DNA from 2 places in the Halomonas marinisediminis genome. Region 2 is predicted to be linked to the other one. Evidence: predicted binding sites of a transcription regulator. Region 2 holds the regulator's gene; the other holds the start of a gene.

Region 1 (3,426 bases), on a different contig from region 2:
ATGATAGGCAGTCGGGTTGGTACGGAATACGTATTTCAGCCCACGAGCCGTGACATCGTCGGCGACTGCCCCCAGCTCAAAGTAAGGTACCTTGCTCATTTCGGCCACCTGGGAGGCGGCGATGGAGCGTGAAGAGGCATAAGTACCGAAAATTGCCTTTACGTCTTCACGAGAGATTAGCCGGCGAGCTTCGCCGATCGCCTGATTATTGTCCACTGCATCGCCCGTCTCGAGCACGACGGTCTCGCCCTGGACGCCACCATTCGCATTGATCTTATCAACTGCCAATTCCAGGCCACGATAGCTTTCTTCACCGAGTAGAGCCAGTCCACCGCTCAGCGGATATAGCGCTCCAAATTTCACCTCGGCGAAGGCAGGGACCGAGATGCCGCCAAGCAGAGCTGACGCAACAACGCTGTTGATGAAAGTTCGGCGGAATTTTTGATTGTACTTCATGGCTATACACTCCTGATGATTTTTGAATTTTCAGTTCTTATTGTTTGTTATTCAGTAAAACCTTGCCACCTTTAAAGCTCATTATTGGTAGACATTCACCTACATCTATCATGAATTTCATCATGTAGATGCTTTCTCATTAATGTCCCTCCTTAGCTCAATCCCCCTGTCATTCGAAAGTCAGTACGATCTTGCCGATGTGGTCCGCATCCATTCGACGGTGCGCATCCACCACATCGTCGATAGCAAAGATGGAGTCGATCACCGGTAGGCAACGCCCCTCTTCCCATAAGGGCATGACACGGGCCTCAAGCTCCTCGGCAATTTCCTGTTTTTGCTCGATGGAGCGTGCTCGAAGCGTCGACCCCGTGAGCCACAGTTTCTTTGCCAGCAACAACCAAGCATTGATAGTAGACTCAGGCCCCTTCATTACCGCAATCTGCACGATACGGCCCTCGTTGGCGGCCACCTCCATATTGCGGTTGAGATAATCACCACCAACCATATCGATGGTCAAATCGACACCGCGCCCCCCGGTGATCTCTTTCACCGCCTCAACAAAATCCTGAGTTTTATAGTTGATCGCATGAGCTGCCCCAAGCTCGAGGCACTGCCGACACTTCTCTTCACTTCCTGCCGTCGCGATCACATTCGCCCCGAAAGCTTTGGCTAGCTGTATAGCCGTCGTGCCAATCCCGGAGGTTCCACCATGCACCAAGAACGTCTCACCCTCCTTGAGGCCGCCGCGCTGAAATACGTTGGTCCACACTGTGAAGAAAGTTTCGGGAACCGCAGCTGCCTGCTCTAGGGTCATCGTCGCTGGTACGGGCAGTGCATTACGCTCGTCTACCACCGCGTACTCGGCATATCCGCCGCTGGCCACGAGCGCCATCACAGCATCACCGACCGAGTAGCGTGACACCTCGCTGCCCGCCTCTATCACGCGACCACTGATCTCCAGCCCCAGCACATCTGTTGCGCCAGGCGGCGGTGGATAACCCCCCATACGCTGCATCACATCAGGACGATTGACACCAGCACCTGCCACCTTGACGAGAATTTCGCGTGGCCCTGGTACCGGAATTTCGCCCTCAACGACACTCAGCACATCGGGACCGCCCGGCTGGAGAGCCTTGACTTGCTTCATCGTTTTAGTATGCGTGCTTCGGGTCATGATTCCTTCACTTTATTGTCATATCCAGCTAACGCTTCATTGCAGATGAGGCCACGAAAAATGAAGCGCTTCATTGTCTGCTTTGAAAATACCATCCCCCAGAGCTATCACAAGCAATTTCAGTGTTATACTTTGTGCTTATTCGGCTCTAGCACGAATCAGGTCGGCTGCCTTTTCGGCCACCATCATCACGGCACCCTGGGTATTCCCCGAAACCATCTCCGGCATCACAGAAGCATCAGCAATCGACAGTTTCTCAACACCTTTTACCAGTAGGTTAGGGGTTACGACGGCATCTTCGCCCTCACCCATTCTGCAGGTACCAATCGGATGATAAATAGTTTGTCCATTCTCCCGGGCAAACTCCAACCACTCTTCGTCGGATTGAACGCCCTTTCCCGGAGACATTTCATGGGATACATACTGCTGCATGGCCGGCTGCTCGACGATTCTGCGAGCCACCTTCATGCCCTCCACCAATGTCTGGCAGTCCTTGTCCGTCGCTAGCATGTTAGGCCTTATCGACGGGGCCGCCGCTGGATCGGAACTCTCGATATGAATGCTACCCTTTGACGTCGGGCGCAACTGCGTGACTCCAATCGTCATTCCAGGCTTCCGATCCAGAACGCGAGTCGCCGCATTACCGTAGCTGGCATGTACGAAAAAGAATTGGATATCTGGGGAGTTCAATGTTGGCCGCGTCTTAATAAAACCGTGAACCAGACCCGTACCCAGGGTCAATATGCCCTTGTGGCTGGTGAAGTACTTCACCACTTCTTTCGTCAGTCGCAGGCCACGTGACATCTCATTAAGGGTGATGGTGTTACGGACTCGCCAATTCATGCGCGTAGCATAGTGATCGATGTAGTTCTCGCCGACGCCAGTCAGCTTGATCTTGGGTTCGATGCCGACCTTCGACAATACATCGGGATTGCCGATGCCGGACAGCTCCAGGATCTGGGGATTCTGAACAGCCCCCGCACAAAGGATCACCTCCCGTGCCGCTGTCACGGTTTCACGCTTTCCGCCACGCTCATAGGTCACGCCGGTGCAACGTCTTCCGTCGAGCTCAATCCGCAGCACTCGGCAGCCCGTCGATACCGTCAGGTTGCTGCGCGCCATCGCGGGTTTCAAATACCCATCAACGACACTCCAGCGCTGGCCATTGCGCTGCGTGACCTGGTAATAGCCAACCCCTTCCTGATCTACGGCGTTGTAATCCTCGTTGAAGGGCTGCCCATCCTCGGCGGCAGCTGCTAGGAACGCATCGGAAATGGGGAATCGTTCCTTGACTCGCTCTAGGTACATCGGTCCCGACTTGCCTCTGGACTCGCCACCTTCGGCAAAATTTTCAAGTTTCCTGAAGTAGGGCTCGACATTCTGCCAGCTCCAGCCGGTGGCACCTTCGCCTTGCCACCGGTCATAATCGTTCGGCTGGCCGCGTACGTAGATCATGCCATTAATAAGGGTGGAACCACCCAGCCCCTTGCCGCGCGGAATAGCGATCACCCGCTCCTTGGTGCTGGCCTCAGGGCACGACTCGAAACGCCAGTTATAGGTCTTATTAGTCAACAGCTTGCTGAACCCTGCCGGAATCTTGATCCAAGGGCTCCGCGGCAGCCCTCCGGCCTCCAGCAGTAACACGCTGTACTTGCCATCCTCTGTTAGCCGGTTCGCTAGTATGCAACCCGCCGTTCCACCACCCACGATGACATAATCATATTTACCCATTGCACCAAGCTTCCTGTTGCCGCTTGTCGAGTAGTCGCAACATGCTTACAGCCCCATCGTCTCAG
Region 2 (3,426 bases):
GCTGTTCCGCCAGCCCGACCTCGAGCGCGGCGAGATCGAGGTCACCCGTGACCCGGCAGGCTTCCATGAGGCACACGGGCCCTGGGGGCGCCGTTCGGTATTTCACCACGGCGGTTTCCGCGTGCTGGTGCAGGAGTGGTTCCTCGACGCCATGGCGGATGACCTCGGCCTGCCTTCGCGCTAGGCTTTGGTGTTCCCACCCGCCACGAGGTAGAGATGGACCGCTCTTTGATGCGCCCCACGGGCCTGGCCCGACTCCCCGACTTCCTGCGCCTGACACGTCTCGATCGTCCCATCGGCACCTGGCTACTGATGTGGCCTACCCTGTGGGCGCTGTGGACCGCCGCCGAGGGATTGCCCAGCCGTCGCCTGCTGCTGATCTTCATCGCCGGCGTCTATCTGATGCGTGCCGCCGGCTGCGTGATCAATGACTACGCCGATCGCCATGTGGACGGCTACGTCAAGCGCACCCTCGACCGCCCCCTGGCCACCGGGCGCATCGGCGAGGGAGAGGCCCAGGCGCTGTTTCTGATGCTGGTGGCGGGCGCCTTCGTGCTGGTGCTGTTCACCAACCTGTTCACGGTGCTGCTCTCCATCGGTGGAGTGATACTGGCCTTCATCTACCCCTTCATGAAGCGCTACACCCATCTGCCGCAGCTGTTTCTGGGAGCGGCATTCTCCTGGGCGATCCCCATGGCATACGGCGCGGTGCTGGGCCATGTGCCCGTCGAGGCGTGGCTGCTGTTCGCCGCCAACGTGATGTGGACCATCGCCTACGACACCCAGTACGCCATGGTCGATCGCGACGACGACCTGAAGGTCGGCATCAAGTCCACCGCGGTGCTGTTCGGCAGTGCCGACCGCTTCATGATCGGCCTGCTGCAGATCGTCACGCTGCTGCTGCTGGCCTGGGCCGGCACACGGCTCGCCCTGGGCGGCTTCTTCTGGCTGGGACTGCTCGCCATGGCGGCCACCTTCGTCTGGCAGCACTGGCTGATCCGCGAGCGCGAGCGCGAGTCCTGCTTCCGGGCCTTCCTCAACAACTACTGGTCGGGTCTGCTGGTGTTCGCGGGCATCGCCCTGAGCCTGTGGCCAGGCATCCAGTAGCCGGGCCTCCGGTACGGGCCCGCCTGTCATGTCAGTGTCATAATATCGTGATCTACTCGACATCGACCCGTCATTGACCCGAGGCTTCAGGATGACCGCCAAGACCGTACTGATCGTCGATGATGAAGCGCCTATCCGCGAGATGATCGCCATGGCGCTGGAGATGGCCGACTATCGCGTGCTCGAGGCGGACAACGCCCAGACCGCCCATGCCATGGTCGTCGACCACCAGCCCGACCTCCTGCTGCTCGACTGGATGATGCCCGGCACCAGCGGCATCGAGCTGGCAAGGCGCCTCAAGCGCGACGAGACCACCGCCGAACTGCCGATCATCATGCTCACCGCCAAGGGCGAGGAGGACAACAAGATCCAGGGGCTCGAGGCCGGCGCCGATGACTATATCACCAAGCCCTTCTCCCCTCGGGAGCTGGTGGCGCGTCTCAAGGCCGTGCTGCGCCGGGCAACGCCCCATGGTGTCGAGGAGGCAGTGGAGGTGGATGGCCTGCGGCTCGATCCGGTCAGCCATCGGGTCAGCGCCGACGGGCAGGAACTGGGCGTGGGTCCTACCGAGTACCGCCTGCTGCAGTTCTTCATGACCCATCAGGAACGCGCCTACACCCGCAGCCAGCTGCTCGATCAGGTGTGGGGCGGCAATGTCTACGTGGAGGAGCGCACCGTCGACGTGCATATCCGTCGCCTGCGCAAGGCGCTAGGCGAGCGTCACCAGCACCTGGTACAGACGGTGCGTGGCACCGGCTACCGGTTCTCCGCCAAGGGCTGACGTGAGGCTCTGGAAGCACGAGCTAGGGCGCCTGCTTCTGCTCGCCGGCCTCGGTCTGGCAGTCGGCTGGCCGCTGGGCGAGCAGTGGGCCGGCCTGGCCCTGGGGCTTGCACTGAGCCTTGTCTACCATCTCTATCAGCTGCGTCGTCTTCACCACTGGCTGACCCATGACAGCCAGGCCGAGCCGCCCTCGGCCGCCGGGCTATGGGGTGACCTGATGGACCGCCTCTACCGCTACCAGAAGGTCCAGCGTATCGCCCAGGAGCGGTTGCGCAGTACCCTGGGGCGAATTCAGGAGTCCTCCGAGGCCATGCGCGACAGTGTGGTCATGCTCGACCGCCACGGCGACATGGAGTGGTGGAACAGCGCGGCGTCACGGCTGCTGGGGCTGCAAGCGTCTCATGATCGTGGCCACCATATCACCAACCTGCTGCGCGACCCGCGCTTCGTCGAATACTTCCATGCTCGCGACTATCGCGACCCCCTGACCCTGCCCTCCCCCATCGACGAGCGGACCGTCCTGCAGTTTCAGATCACCCTCTATGGCGACGGCGAGCGGCTGCTGATGGCCCGCGACATCACACGCCTGCATCGCCTCGAGGAGATGCGCCGCGACTTCGTGGCCAATGTCTCCCATGAGCTGCGCACCCCTCTCACCGTGCTGGCCGGCTACCTGGAGACCTACGCCAGCTTCGCCGACCAGCTGCCCCCACGATTCGCCAGGGGGCTCGGCCAGATGCAGGAGCAGACCACCCGCATGCAGAACCTGGTCCAGGACCTGTTGCTGCTGTCGCGGCTGGAGATCGACCGCAGCGGAAGCGACCATGCCCCGCTGGACATGGTCAGATTGCTGGAGGGCGTAAAGCGGGATGCCGAGGCACTATCCGGCGGTCGCCACACCATCCGGGTAGAGCTCAAGGAGCCTCGCGCCCTGTTAGGCAGTGAACAGGAGATTCGCAGCGCCCTCTCCAACCTGGCCTTCAACGCCGTGCGCTACACCCCCGAAGGCAGCCATATCGCCCTGAGCTGGCGCCCCGGGCCCGACCATGGCGCCTACCTGGAGGTGGTCGACGACGGCGAGGGCATCGATCCGGTGCATGTTCCGCGCCTTACCGAGCGATTCTACCGTGTCGACAAGGGGCGCAGCACGGCGACCGGCGGAACCGGCCTCGGCCTGGCCATCGTCAAGCACGTGCTGCTGCGCCACGACGCCCGCCTGGAGATCGACTCCCGGCCGCGCCAGGGCACCACCTTTCGCTGCTGCTTCCCCGCCACCCGGTTGGAGGGAGAAACGAGTGCGACCTGACGCAACCTCAGCGACGGGTCGGCAGGTCGGCGGGCAGGTCACGATAGTGGCCGTCCCACATCAGCACCGCGGCGGCCACCGCCCCGGGTAGCAGGAAGAGGTTGGCCAGCGGGATCCAGGTGATCAGGGTCACCCCGCCCCCATAGGTCATGGTCGGCCACCAGCGCGCCCTGAGGCGACGTCGCATCTCGGCGAAGCTGACCTTGTTGTTGTCCATGGGGTAGTCGAGATA

What was found. The regulator PhoB, encoded in region 2, activates phosphate uptake and scavenging genes when phosphate is short. The targets are predictions, from matches to a motif close to TGTCATANNNNTGTCANA.
Region 1: the regulator PhoB is predicted to act here: its motif matches at 1,647-1,664, upstream of E0702_RS03840 (NAD(P)H-quinone oxidoreductase).

What each region holds. Positions count from the first base shown of each region.
Region 1 covers NZ_SLTR01000003.1:115,621-119,046, forward strand. Annotated here, with positions in the region: gene E0702_RS03835 (ABC transporter substrate-binding protein) at 1-456, opposite strand, end outside; gene E0702_RS03840 (NAD(P)H-quinone oxidoreductase) at 626-1,630, opposite strand; gene E0702_RS03845 (GMC family oxidoreductase) at 1,769-3,361, opposite strand; gene E0702_RS03850 (shikimate dehydrogenase family protein) at 3,407-3,426, opposite strand, start outside.
Region 2 covers NZ_SLTR01000020.1:36,881-40,306, reverse strand. Annotated here, with positions in the region: gene E0702_RS13480 (chorismate--pyruvate lyase family protein) at 1-184, shown strand, start outside; gene ubiA (4-hydroxybenzoate octaprenyltransferase) at 217-1,107, shown strand; gene phoB (phosphate regulon transcriptional regulator PhoB) at 1,199-1,888, shown strand; gene phoR (phosphate regulon sensor histidine kinase PhoR) at 1,890-3,194, shown strand; gene cysZ (sulfate transporter CysZ) at 3,202-3,426, opposite strand, start outside.